DNA from 3 places in the Paenibacillus marinisediminis genome. Region 3 is predicted to be linked to each of the others. Evidence: riboswitches for the same ligand, from Rfam matches in the RefSeq annotation. Region 3 holds a riboswitch; each other region holds the start of a gene.
The links. Region 3 has a riboswitch for cyclic di-GMP ahead of ACXX53_RS16825 (MucBP domain-containing protein). Riboswitches for the same ligand answer to the same signal wherever they lie in the genome.
Positions count from the first base shown of each region.

Region 1: linked by a shared signal. The riboswitch ahead of ACXX53_RS11655 (glycoside hydrolase family 73 protein) and the one ahead of ACXX53_RS16825 (MucBP domain-containing protein) in region 3 are both predicted to bind cyclic di-GMP.
Region 2: linked by a shared signal. The riboswitch ahead of ACXX53_RS15395 (OmpL47-type beta-barrel domain-containing protein) and the one ahead of ACXX53_RS16825 (MucBP domain-containing protein) in region 3 are both predicted to bind cyclic di-GMP.

Region 1 covers NZ_JBTGUH010000004.1:95,042-99,386, forward strand. The annotation lists gene ACXX53_RS11650 (ABC transporter ATP-binding protein/permease) at 1-357, opposite strand, end outside; gene ACXX53_RS11655 (glycoside hydrolase family 73 protein) at 536-1,180, opposite strand; cyclic di-GMP riboswitch class I at 1,328-1,412, opposite strand; gene ACXX53_RS11660 (bifunctional diguanylate cyclase/phosphodiesterase) at 1,409-3,649, opposite strand; gene ACXX53_RS11665 (helix-turn-helix domain-containing protein) at 4,012-4,345, shown strand, end outside.
Region 2 covers NZ_JBTGUH010000006.1:235,968-240,312, forward strand. The annotation lists gene ACXX53_RS15385 (ABC transporter substrate-binding protein) at 1-491, opposite strand, end outside; gene ACXX53_RS15390 (LacI family DNA-binding transcriptional regulator) at 1,009-1,998, opposite strand; cyclic di-GMP riboswitch class I at 2,954-3,049, shown strand; gene ACXX53_RS15395 (OmpL47-type beta-barrel domain-containing protein) at 3,145-4,345, shown strand, end outside.
Region 3 covers NZ_JBTGUH010000007.1:237,298-241,642, forward strand. The annotation lists gene ACXX53_RS16815 (sugar phosphate isomerase/epimerase family protein) at 1-358, shown strand, start outside; gene ACXX53_RS16820 (Gfo/Idh/MocA family protein) at 361-1,455, shown strand; cyclic di-GMP riboswitch class I at 1,849-1,938, shown strand; partial or broken gene ACXX53_RS16825 (MucBP domain-containing protein) at 2,063-4,345, shown strand, end outside.

The sequences.
Region 1 (4,345 bases), on a different contig from region 3:
ACGCTTTTCAGATGAAGGGACTCCACTCAGCGTCATTCCCATCTCAACATTGTCTACGATGCTCAGATGCGAGATCAGATTATAACTCTGGAAGATGAAGCCTACGCTGTTATTCCGATAAGCATCCCAATCACTGTCTTTAAAATGTGTAGTTGACTGTCCATTGATGATCAGCTCGCCGCTGTCATACTGATCCAGTCCGCCAATGACATTCAACAGCGTGGTTTTGCCAGATCCACTCTGTCCAAGGATCGCAACAAACTCGCTTTCTCTGAAGTTAAGGTTGACCTTGTTCAAGGCTACTTGAGTAAAATCTCCGGTCTTGTAGCTCTTCGTAATCTGTTTCAACTTCAGCATGTGAAGAGTTCACTCCTTTCTATCTATGTATAGGTTGATGCATGCTTAAGGAAATTTCAACTCATGTAGTCTTTCTCATTATGCTCATATCCACTATGATTATGACGCTGTTGGTATTTCTCACATGATAAAAAGCCGCAGGGAGGATCCCGCGGCTCGCTTCAATGATCAATGATGATTATTTGATGCTGCGAGACAAGATAATGGTATTCAACCATGTCAATTCCGATACGGTAAGCGTTCCCTTCTCCGCTTTATCGACCCACGATGCATCGGAAATGACACCTTTCTGAATTAATGCAGCAAGCGTGTCCACCAACTGTTTTCGTTGACTGTCCGTTAAGTTCAATGTGTCGTCCTCCCCCACGTCGAATTCGTATAGCTTGTACTGCTCGATCAGACGGATCAGCAGCTGCGGGTACTCCGGGTCAGTCGCATAACCACCAGCTCGAATCGCATATGCAGCCGTCTTATAATCAGCGCCCAGCACACCGTGATAGCGATTGGGCTTGTCACTAGTTCCTGCAAGAATAAGCTTGCTATGGTCAGCAATACTTTCGCCCCAGTTATGGTAGTGCCGGAACTGAGCGTCAATCGTCACCCATTTGCCATTCACATGCTCCTTCGTGCTATAAGTGCCGCTTCCAGCAGTGCCAGCGCCTTTGATGCCAAATAGATTATTGCCCGACTTCGTTAACCCGGACTCTCCCCAAGCGCTCTCTAATATCGCTTGAGCGATAGTCAGAGAGGCTGGAACGCCTGTACGACGCATATCTGCTACAGCATAAGCAGAGATTCTTGATATAAATTCATTAGGCTTCATATCATTTCTCCTTTCTTCTGGAGTTGTACTACTAGTTTATTAATGATCTCCAGAAGAGGAACGCCGCATATACCTGTCCATTCCAACAAAAATATCGCTAGTCATCTTATGACAGCGAGGTTGAATGCACAGCTAATAATAGATGATGCATGCAACCGGCTGTCATACCTCAATGGCTTTAGACCCTATGGCTTTGTGTCCCTGCCTTTCGACAGGTTTACCCATTATTCAGATTTGTTCATTGCTCATCATCAAGCTTTCATACTCTTTCCATGGCATCGGCTTGGCAAAGTAATAGCCCTGTGCCAAATCACAATTAATATGGCGAAGAAATTGAGTTTGCTCCTCGGTTTCTACGCCTTCTACTACTACTTTCATATTAAGATCGGTCGCCAAGTTAATCATATTGGTAACTACAATCTTGCCTCTCTCATCATCTGCAACGCTCATCATAAATCCACGATCCAGCTTGATGACATCTGCAGGAATGGATTGGAGTATATTCAGACTGGAATATCCCGTTCCAAAGTCATCTATCGCGATAGAAAATCCTACTTTCTTAAGTTGTGATAAGATATCGCATAGATACTTGATATTCTCGAATACGATAGACTCCGTCAACTCCAACTCAATGAACTCAGCGGGAACATCATACTTCTTAATGATCTGCTCTAAACGGAGCACAAAGTGTTCTCGAAATAGATGCATACGAGAAATATTGACTGAGATCGGGTGAGGCCTAATCCCCTTATCTATCCACATTCTAAGCAGTCGGCATACCTCTTCGAACACCATTAAATCCAAGTTGACAATGAATCCATTGCGTTCAAATACAGGAATAAAATCACCCGGAGGAATTAATCCCCTTACTGGATGTATCCATCTGACCAATGCCTCCGCACCATATATCCGGGCGTGTTTCAGATCGTACTTGGGCTGCAGGTATACAACAAATTCACCGTTATTCAATGCGGCATGCATGCTGCTGACAAGCTCTTGTACCTTAATCTCTTGATACAGCATTTCTTCATTAAAGAAAAGACAAGTACATTCATCTTCCCTTTTGATACACTTGCAGGCCATCTCAGCGCGATCAATCATGATGTTGATGTCAGTCGTACGATCGATAATAGAGTAGATGCCGCACTTGATCACTAGTCGGTATCTTGCTGTAAAATCACGGTGATAATCACTCAACTGCTTAGTCAGATTATTCATCCGATCCATTAACTCATGTTCATGTTCGTATGTGGCAAGGAGAATAAATTGAGCACCATTACCCCTCCCTACTTTTTCCGTAGGTAAGAGATTGTCCGATATGGTCTTTGCTATGTACATCAGGATCTGATCGCCCGCTTCGAAGCCGCAGATTTCATTAATATATTTAAACCGATCAACATTGAATTCTACGATAGCGAAACGCTGTTCTGGATATTTCATAATCTGGTGCTGTGCATCCAATCGAAATTTAGACAGACTCGGTATTCCAGTCAATTTGTCTACATATGCGATCATTTCAATCTGCTTTTGATTCCTGCTTTTACTTGTGAGAATGTAGAATAAGATAGCAATCAGGAACACTAGAGTCATTAGGCATAACAGGTAGCTGAATCGAATCACATACTTCGTATCACCCATTACCTTGTCCTTGGAAATAATAGACATCACATACCAGTCATTGATATCCTCGATTGCATAATAACCGATGAGATAATCACTACTATCGATCTCTAATGTATTAATCCCTTCCTGACCATTTGCCACATTATCTTTAAATGCCTGAAGTTGTTCCTCATCGTGAGAATAAGTGCTGATTTGATCGAATACATGCTCTGTTGCTATATGATGTTGAGGATCATGAGGTTGAAGGATGACCTGGCCTTTCTGATCTACAATATAGAGAGATCCTTGTTGACCAAACAAGGAGACATTGAGAACATCATAAAAGTCCTGAACAGATATGCTCGCACCTACAGCAGCTTGAACGATACCATTTACCACAATCGGGCTCGTAAACGTTATCATCTCTTCATTCGATGCTTCATCCAAGTATGGAGTAGATATATAACTCTCGCCATAAAGCGCGATCTGAGCCCCAATCTCTTCAACTGCATTAAGCTGAGCATCATCGGAAGTGAAGCTTTTTCCATCAGAATTATAGATCGTAATATGTGTATAGTTATTCTTTTGGGCGATGTAATTCAATTTATTCCGAATGTTACCCTTTTTCCCGTATCCTCTTTTCGATAACCTATCCGCTAATTCGTTCAAGGCATACATTTCACCAATGATGATGTTTTGAATGGACTTTGCAGCATGTATGGTGGTCTCAGAAAGGGTACTTACTGCTTCTTGCTTAAGTGATCTGGTAATTTGACTAACATTGTAAGCATAATAGCCTAGTAATATCATCGCAGTGACAATGAGGAATATGATAGGCCCTTGAAAATGTTTTTTAGCTCGATTCATACAAGTTTCCATCCTGTAAGGTGTATGCACTTTATGACTTTAGATGCATCTCTCTCCTGCATGACAGTGCATAAATTGCAAATATTTATTCATAAAGTGAAATTTTTCTCTAGTCTAAAATATTACATGAGGCTATGGACGGTTACAATGTACAATTTTGTGAAGTTAATAAATGTGAAGGGGAGGATCGATGGTTCCTTTGAACTATACTTTGTTAAAACTCAAACAACGGTTGTTTTTAACAAGCCTCCTCAACTGTAAGTTGTTATTTGCAAATTCACCTCTATTGAGTAAACCAAGTGGTTACTATAGTATTGAGCCATAAGGCGTCTTTGATAATAGATTTATTGAGGAGTGTTATTATGACTTCCACTAATATCGGACGGAATATTGGAGATTTACGAAAATCGATCGGCATCACACAAGAAATTCTGGCAGAAGCAGTTGGAGTTACGGCTCAAGCCGTATCTAAATGGGAAGGCGGCGGTTCCCCTGATATCGAATTATTACCTTCAATCGCCAACTATTTTGGAGTATCCATTGATAGGTTATTTGGCAGAACAATAAATGATTATGCCAATGTTGAAAATGAGTTCGCCAAACAAGTGGCAAGCGAGGGACAAGATACTGCTATACAAAAAGCTTTTCATTTGTGTTGGGCTATGGAAAGGGGATTCGTAGGTGATACACAAATGG
Region 2 (4,345 bases), on a different contig from region 3:
TTATTAGCCATACTCATAGAAATTGGAAATCCATAAATATCACCGTCAACTTTCATGCGATCAAGTGCTGCCGGGTTGATTTGGGTCGTATCATAATTATCCTTCTTAATCAGTTCTTCGAGATTCATTACAGCTCCCGCTTCAGACCACGGACCGATATTATTCCAATATGTTATTATTAAGTCTGGCGGGTTGCCTCCAGATATAGCCGTTAGTTGTGCCGTAGGATCCTGATTGCTCAGTGCCTTTACCTTAATGTCACCTTGGCTTTCATTAAATTTGGCAACAACATTATCCACATAAGTTGCATCTTTACCAGCGTACGGGTTCCAGAACGACACCTCTACCGGAGCTTTCGTCTCTCCTTCTTTCGATGTATCGGTATTATTCGATTCGTTTCCGGAAGACGAACATGCGCTTAGTCCCATACTTACGGTAATAATTAACGATAAGAGCACGATAAGTGGTTTTTTTCCATAACTGTTTTTCATTTTGACTCACCCTTTCGATATAATTAGTATCATGGATAACGACTTCGCCATCCTTTGGGGAGGCGCAACCTCACTAGTGCAACGTTTACTGAAAGTCCTAAGCTATATAGGTTGTGTTTTCACCTCCTAGGAAGCCTTCCTGAACAAAAGAAACGGGCATAATTGGGCTTACACCGTAGTCTTGGAGCGCTAATCCATTATCCGTTCCAAAGAAAATCTTTTTCTGTCTGTAATGGGAGGTTTTATTCGCTTTTATTGAATAAAACGGTGATATACTCCATTTTTAAAGCCTGGACAATTTGAAAGCGCAACCAAATTATAACTCCCGTTATCTGGTAAGTCAACATTATATATCACTAGTTATATTTTTATAAACATCAAGTAGAAACGACTTTTCCATCCTTATAGACGGGCGCGTTTCTTCGAGAAATATCTCAAGTATAAGTGTGAAACCTATACTTTCTGAGATTAAAAAAAGGGCGCGATCTTCGCCCCTTTTCACACGTATACAGATTTTCTATTGTGACTTACGACAAAACGAAACGGTTTCGCCCTCAAAAAACTTCACATTCGTTAAATAAATTGTTTTAGGTTCGGCATTTTTATGACAAATCATATCATGAAGTCGATCAACAACTGTCACGGCTTCAGTTGCATCAATGTAATAAGTTGTTAATTTAGGTGTACTCCTTCGAACTAACTCCGTTAAACCCCATCCAATTAAACTAATTTCATTCGGCACGCTAATACCGCGATCTTTCAAACGTTGTAATGCACCGAACTGAATTGCCGTATTTACGCTAAATGCTGCAGTGTAAGGGATTTCTAATATTTCCATACGCGTACAAAGTTCGTATCCGTCCTCATTTTGACTCACTTGTACGAGTTCTTTATTAAATGGTATATCGTATTCCTCCAACGCCTGCTGGTAGCCCATAAGAGTTTTTTGGTGTACTGACGTTTCCAAACTACCGCTGAGCAATGCAATTTGCTTATGACCTAACATAATCAAATGTTTAGTACACTCATAAGAAATTTTGACAACATCTGGTTCAATAATGTTAATATTTTTCTGTTTCACACTTCCATAAACAACATAAGGAACACCCGATTGCTCCATTACGTACAATATATCATCATCTACAGAGCCTATAAGAATAACACCCGCAGCTTCTTTCTTCCCTAAAAAATTTTGCACTTTCATAAAATCGTTTATTTTCGAACGAATATGCATAAAGATCAATCCATACTCATAATTGCTAGAAGCGCGCTCTATATTTTTTATATCAGAAACATATAGTGGATCATCACATTCACGATTATAAAGAATGTATAAGATTTTGGGAAGAACGGTTTCGTCTCTATATCCAAGCTCTTTCGCAGCTTTCAGTATTAAATCTCTCGTTTCTTCTGAAACCGTGCTACTCGGTGTATTGTTTAGTACAAGTGAAACGGAAGTTCTAGAAATCCCCAAGTAATCTGCGATGTCTTTTTTGGTTACTGTCATCTCATCACTCCTTATCCTTAAGACCGCAGCCTGAATAACGAACGTTATGCTATAATCACAAATACAATTATACAGAAAAACAAAGACTAGTAAATGGGATTGTACATAAGTATTTATCCCTCGTAACTTCCGAAATAACACCCGTTATGAAAATTTGTTTATTAAATGGATTGTTTTCTCTTAACTTCAATGGATTTACTCCGTTTAGGTTGTATTTTTCACTCAATTTTACTTTGTGGTTATACAGTTTACAGAATAGAGGAGAATTAACTGCGCAAAGCCGCAGGGGAGATCGCCAGAGACCCCTTCTGCTTGGTTTTATTACTGAGGAGCAACATGCAGCTGTGTTCGAGTCGTTCTACATAGAACTTCTCTTTAATCTAGGCTCTGTTATTCTATATTGTTGATTTTCAACCAATAGAAAATTCGCCTTATCATTGTGGAGGTTAATTAAACTAACGTGTCCCCTTAGCTCAATAGCAAATGAATCACAACTCGTTATTTCTCCCAAAGCTCGACCAGTCGACCTTCAGGATCTTACATTAAATATTCGAGATTTAATTTTAAGTTCCTTTTTCAACTATACAGTCGGTTAATGCAACAAAAATTATCCTCATTTGAAATAGACGTTATTCTCCTTCAACATTAATTCCGTTTTACAATAAGGACATTTGAATGTTTGCCCTTCTTTGTATTCAACGTTCCCATTACAATTAGGACAATTTAATTTAAGTAATTCCACTGGCCACCCCTCCTAATGTCTTTATCTATAAAGGCAAAATTATAGATTGATCTAAAGTATCTGATTATCTTTAAGATCATATCACAACTGGATAATTTTAGTCGATTTTAATAAAATGACTTAACCTATGACAAAAGACCGAATCTTGGTAGTTTATACCTATTCACACCGTCAGTTCCGGGACGTATGATAGATTCGTAGTTACAATTAACCAAGTGAAAAAGGCAAATCATAGGAAACTATGAGACGCAAAGCCAAGGGCCTGTACCACAACGTTTTTTATGATGTGGATGGCAGCCGGTTGCCACAAGGCATCATAGTATTAATTTCTATGGACCTTGTATGTAAGGTTCTTTTTCGCATGCCTTTTTCTCTAAATCCATTATGAAAGGTAGAACAAGATGATGAGAAAACGATTTAGGAGTAGCTTGCCATTACTCGTGTCGATGCTACTTGTGTTGCAATTGTTCTTTCCAATTGCAAACGTGTACGCACAAAATGCTGCCTTGGCTGGCAGCAGTATTTTGCCACCGAGTAACCTCGACCACCAACTTGTAACACCAAGTGACGTAAAACTCACATGGAATTCTGTTTACCAAGCGACTGGGTACAATATCTATGAAATAGGTGACGGTCAACTCAACCTGCTAGGTACAACAAAATCGAACTATTATAACATTAACGCTCTTTCGGAAGGTTCTTACACTTATGTCGTTTCAACGTTAAGTGCTGAAGGTGAATCTGGGCCATGTGCGCCGATTACGGTTAATATCGTTTATCCGATAATGGCGGCACCAGCTACCTTAACTTATACCTTCCAAAATGGAAACGATCTTGTACTGAACTGGGGATCGTCACAGTATGCTGAAACCTACAGTCTCTATCAAATTGGTGCGGATGGAGAAAAGACACTAGTCTCTTCGCTCAAGGACCGTACATACAAAATTACAAATGCACCTGCAGGAACATATACCTATGCGGTGTCCGCTGTAAGCTCCAAATACGGTGAGTCACCACTGTCCAATCCATTGGAGGTAACGGTGGGGCTGCCAGTTATGGCTGCGCCAGGTAATCTTGCGTACACAGTAACAAACGGTGGAAAAGACATCAATCTGAAATGGAGCTCCGCCACCTATGCAAACAGCTACAAAGTCTATCAAATTATCGACGACCAAAAAGTTTTAAAAGATACAGTGACTGGTACAAGCGTTACTTTCAGCAACATGTCTACCGGTACCTATGTTTATGAGGTTCACTCCTATAGTGACCGCTTCGGTGAATCAGAACAAGGAAGCCAGATCTCCGTCACTTTAGGTGACGTAATCATGGCTCCACCAAGCAACCTGTCTTATGTGGTGAAAAACGGAAACGATATTACTTTGAGCTGGGCAACGGTTGCTAATGCGAATAGTTATAAGGTTTACCAAATTGTCGATGGTCAAAAAGTATTAAAAAGTACCATCACCGGTACAACTGTAACGTACACCAACCAACCGTCAGGGGTTTATCTGTTTGAGGTTTATTCTTACAGTAATAGCTACGGTGAATCTCCGGACGGAAGCCAGGTTACTATCACCTTGAACGATGTGGCTATGGCTGCTCCGG
Region 3 (4,345 bases):
GATCGTGTCTGCATTCGATGAGTCCATATTCGGTGTTCTATTTGATCCTGGAAATATGGTGTTTGAAGGTTATGAGAATTATCGCATGGGCTTAGAACTGCTTGGCCCGTATTTGTCACATGTTCATGTCAAGAATGCGGATGTGATCCCTTATGATAAACGCGAGAACGCTTCATTCACTTGGTCTCCGCTTCAACGGGGGCTTGTGGATTGGCAGCAGGTAATGTCGGACTTGATAGCGGTCGGATACGACGGCTATTGCGGTTGTGAGGATTTCAGCGGAACGTATTCTTCACGCGAAATGATGAATGTTTATGTGAAATGGATATCAGATCTAACAACAGCAGCGGAGGAATAATCATGAATCGATCTGACGGTATGCGATATGCGCCGCGCCATGAAGCGAAGGAAGTGGTTAAACCCGGCGAATTCCAGATTGCAGCGATGGCTCTCGATCATGGGCATGTGTATGGGATGTGCAATGGGTTAATCGAAGCCGGAGCAACTTTAAAATGGGTATACGATCCCGATCCGGCAAAGGTGGACGCCTTCGTTAACGTATATCCTGGAGTTCGTGTCGCGCGTGATGCTTCTGAGATTCTAGAAGATCCGGACATTCGTTTGGTAGCGGCAGCAGCAGTTCCTTCTGAACGTTGTGAATTGGGTCTTCGAGTGATGGCGCATGGTAAGGATTATTTTACGGATAAGACACCCTTCACCTCCCTTGAGCAATTAGCTGCTGCAAGAAAGCAAGTTGAGCTGACCAAGCAAAAATATATGGTTTATTATAGTGAACGGCTTCATGTCGAGAGCGCTGTATACGCTGGACAATTAATTCAGCAGGGCGCTATCGGTCGTGTCATTCAGGTGATGGGGACAGGACCGCATCGCTTGAACGCATCTAGTCGACCGGAATGGTTCTTTCAACGCGAGAAATACGGCGGCATTCTATGCGACATTGGCAGCCATCAGATTGAGCAATTTCTGTTTTATGCAGGATGCCAAGACGCGACTGTACTGCACAGCAAGGTTGCGAACTACAATAACGAAGCGTATCCGGAATTAGAGGATTTCGGTGATGCTGCGCTGGTTGGGGATAATGGGGCAAACCATTATTTTCGAGTGGATTGGTTTACGCCTGATGGCTTAGGGACTTGGGGTGATGGACGCACCATCATCCTAGGAACAGAAGGGTATATCGAAATGCGTAAGTATACGGACGTAGGACGTTCGAATACAGCTGATCACGTGTACTGGGTAAATGGTGAAGGTGAGCATTATGAGCATGTAGCCGGCAAGGTAGGATGTCCATTCTTCGGGGAGCTCATTCTCGATTGCTTGAATCGGACCGAGCACGCTATGACGCAAGCGCATGCCTTTAAAGCCGCGCAGCTATGCTTGGAAGCACAAGCTCAGGCTATTAATCTAACACCAACGAGATTAAGAACCAAGTGATCATTCTGGGTACTGAATCGAATAAGTGCTAAGTGTGACGTTAGGTTTTGTCAAAGTAGTCCACAGAACGAATATTATTAAACAAGAAAAATGTAGAATGATATCGCGAATGGAAGTGGAAAGCGTTTACCAGCAATTTGCATAAAATTAATTTGTGAACATTTAAGGACCGAGTTGAGTGAAGATGGCACTCTTCTCGGTTTTTTGCACTGAAAAAAAATGTGTATTCGACAAAAATCATATATTTCTATTATCAAGTGACATTTTTAGAACGGAATATACATTTTTATTATCGATTAACATGAATTGACAACACGAATCATTATGAATATGATTTAATCTGTAAGACGGAGTAATCATATGACATTTAGTTTTGCGACCACGTTCCTTGACAATTTCATAAGGCACACTAATCGAAAGGTTAGGTCGCAAAGCTTGGAGTCTTAGGGCCAGAAAAAGGCTGATGATAGTCCGGCTGCATATAGCATTATGCTGAGCATGATGCGTTATGTAGCCGGACTATTTTATTTTTCTCAGCTAAACCAGCCGTGGATTGATGGGGTTTAGTTGGAGGTTTACATAAATTATTTATGAAGGAGGTAAGTCAATGAAGAAGCGATTAAGGATCGCGATTAATTGGCTGAGCATCGTGTCCATTATTCTAGGACTCATGCCTGGTACCAGCTCGAATGCTTTTGCGAATGCATCACAAGGTGACGGGCTTATATGGCCTAATCCTGGAGCCACCAATCTGTCGAAGACAGCCACCCCAACAGGTACACCTGGGGAATGGTTGGTTACCTTGAAGGTGGAAGGCAAGGATATCAAGCAATCTTCGGATGTTGTATTGGTCATCGATAAGTCTGGAAGTATGAAAGATGAAAAGAAAGAGAAAAGGATGACCGATGCTAAAAATGCTGCTAAAAAGTTCGTGGATGAGCTGCTCAAAGAGGGTTCACTCACACGAATTGCAGTTGTGAGCTTTAGCGATACTGCTAGCATTGAATCTAACTTTAAAGGCACCTCTAATACCGATAAACAAAGCTTGAAAAAAGCTATTGATGGTATCTCTGCTGACGGAGGAACCAATATTCAGTCAGGGCTTAGACAAGCAAATTCTTTATTAAGTTCAAGCTCTGCAAAGAATAAAGTTATCGTCTTATTGAGTGACGGTAGACCAACGTACAGCTATCAAGCTACAACAGCAACAGCGTATACCTGGCCAGAGAATCGGTATAACTTTGCATTGAAGGACTTTACCAGTCGCTTAGGCGATGGCAAAGATTTCGAGATTAATACGGGTTATTACGAAGGAGGACCTTGGTGGAATCCTACTTGGTATCCAGGTTATAAAATTGGGGATTACCGTATCAAAGATCACGGTATAGGCACGATCTCAGAAGCTAAGGCTATCATAGATTCCAAGATTGGCATATATTCAGTAGGTCTTAGTGTAGGAAATGATGCGGATGCTGTCTATGTACTGAAAAATAGTCAAAATAAAGGCTATTACTCAGGTAGTAGTTCTGATCTCGAGTCCATTTATTCGGAGCTTGCCGGTAGAATTGCTTTTGCTGCCTCTGGTGCAAAGGTTATTGATCCAATGGGTGAGATGTTTAACCTGAAGCTGAATGGTAATACATTCGATAGTTCAGTTTATACAGTTAGCCAAGGTAAGGTAACCTATGATCCTGTTACCGAAACCTTATCTTGGGATATTGGAGATATCTCTGAGAAATACCCGGCGACATTAACTTACAAGGTAGTCATGGATCAGAACCATGTGCCTAAACCAGATCCCGATGTTCTCTATCCGACAAACAAAACAACAACTTTAACTTACAACAATGTTAATGATAAACCTATCTCTAAAGATTTTGTTGTTCCTGAGGTAAGCTACGGCAAAGGTTCAATTAAGGTCTGGGGATATAAAGTCAACGCAGATGGGGTCCCGATCAATGAAGCGGGAAATCCAGTGCCAATTGATAGACCAGATCTAGCTGCGAAATTATACGAGCATAAATTCGTAAATGGAGGCACAGATGCTCTGACTATCGGTCAGACCTATTCTGTACCGGCTGATCAAGTTCCAGGTCACACGTTAATAGTTGGGGATAACCCTAAAAGTGTTGCTCTGACGATGGCCAATCCTTCTCCGACTGTATATTTTGGATATACAGAAGGGGTATACAATGTGACCGTCGATCACAAAGCAGGCGATACAGTACTGAAGGCAGCTGTGACTGAGCCGAAGGGTCAAGGTGTTCAGCTGATTTACAGTAATGAGACGTTTGAAGGTTATGACTTCTCAGAAGTAGTGATTACTGGTAACCACGCTTTGACGATCAATGGTGGCCAAGTAACAGGCAAGATGCCGGGCAATGACATTCACATTACGTTCAAGTATGTGGGTAAAGATCAATCGGTCAAGGTCAAGCACATGCTGCAAGGTACCACTACTGAGCTGATCAAGCCGACAAGTGTAGCGGGTAAGACTGGTCAGCAGGTCACCTTGAATGCTGCAAACATTCCGGGATATACAGCAGTGGATGTAACTCATCCGTATACATTTACGAATAAGCCTGATCAGGAGGTTACATTCTACTATACGGCGAATCCGCAAATAGTTACGGTAAAGTATATGCTGGACGGAACGACGACCGAGTTGAAGCCATCTACGAGCAAAGATGGTAAGACAGGCGAAACAGTGAAACTGGAAGCGATAGACATTGATGGCTATACGAAGGTAGCTCCAACTGAAGTGAACTATACGTTCACAGCGGAATCGAACCAAGAGCATATCTTCTACTACACGGCGAAAGAACAAAGTGTAGCAGTGAAGTACATGCTGGAAGGAACGAAAACGGAGTTGAATCCAGCTACGAGTAAG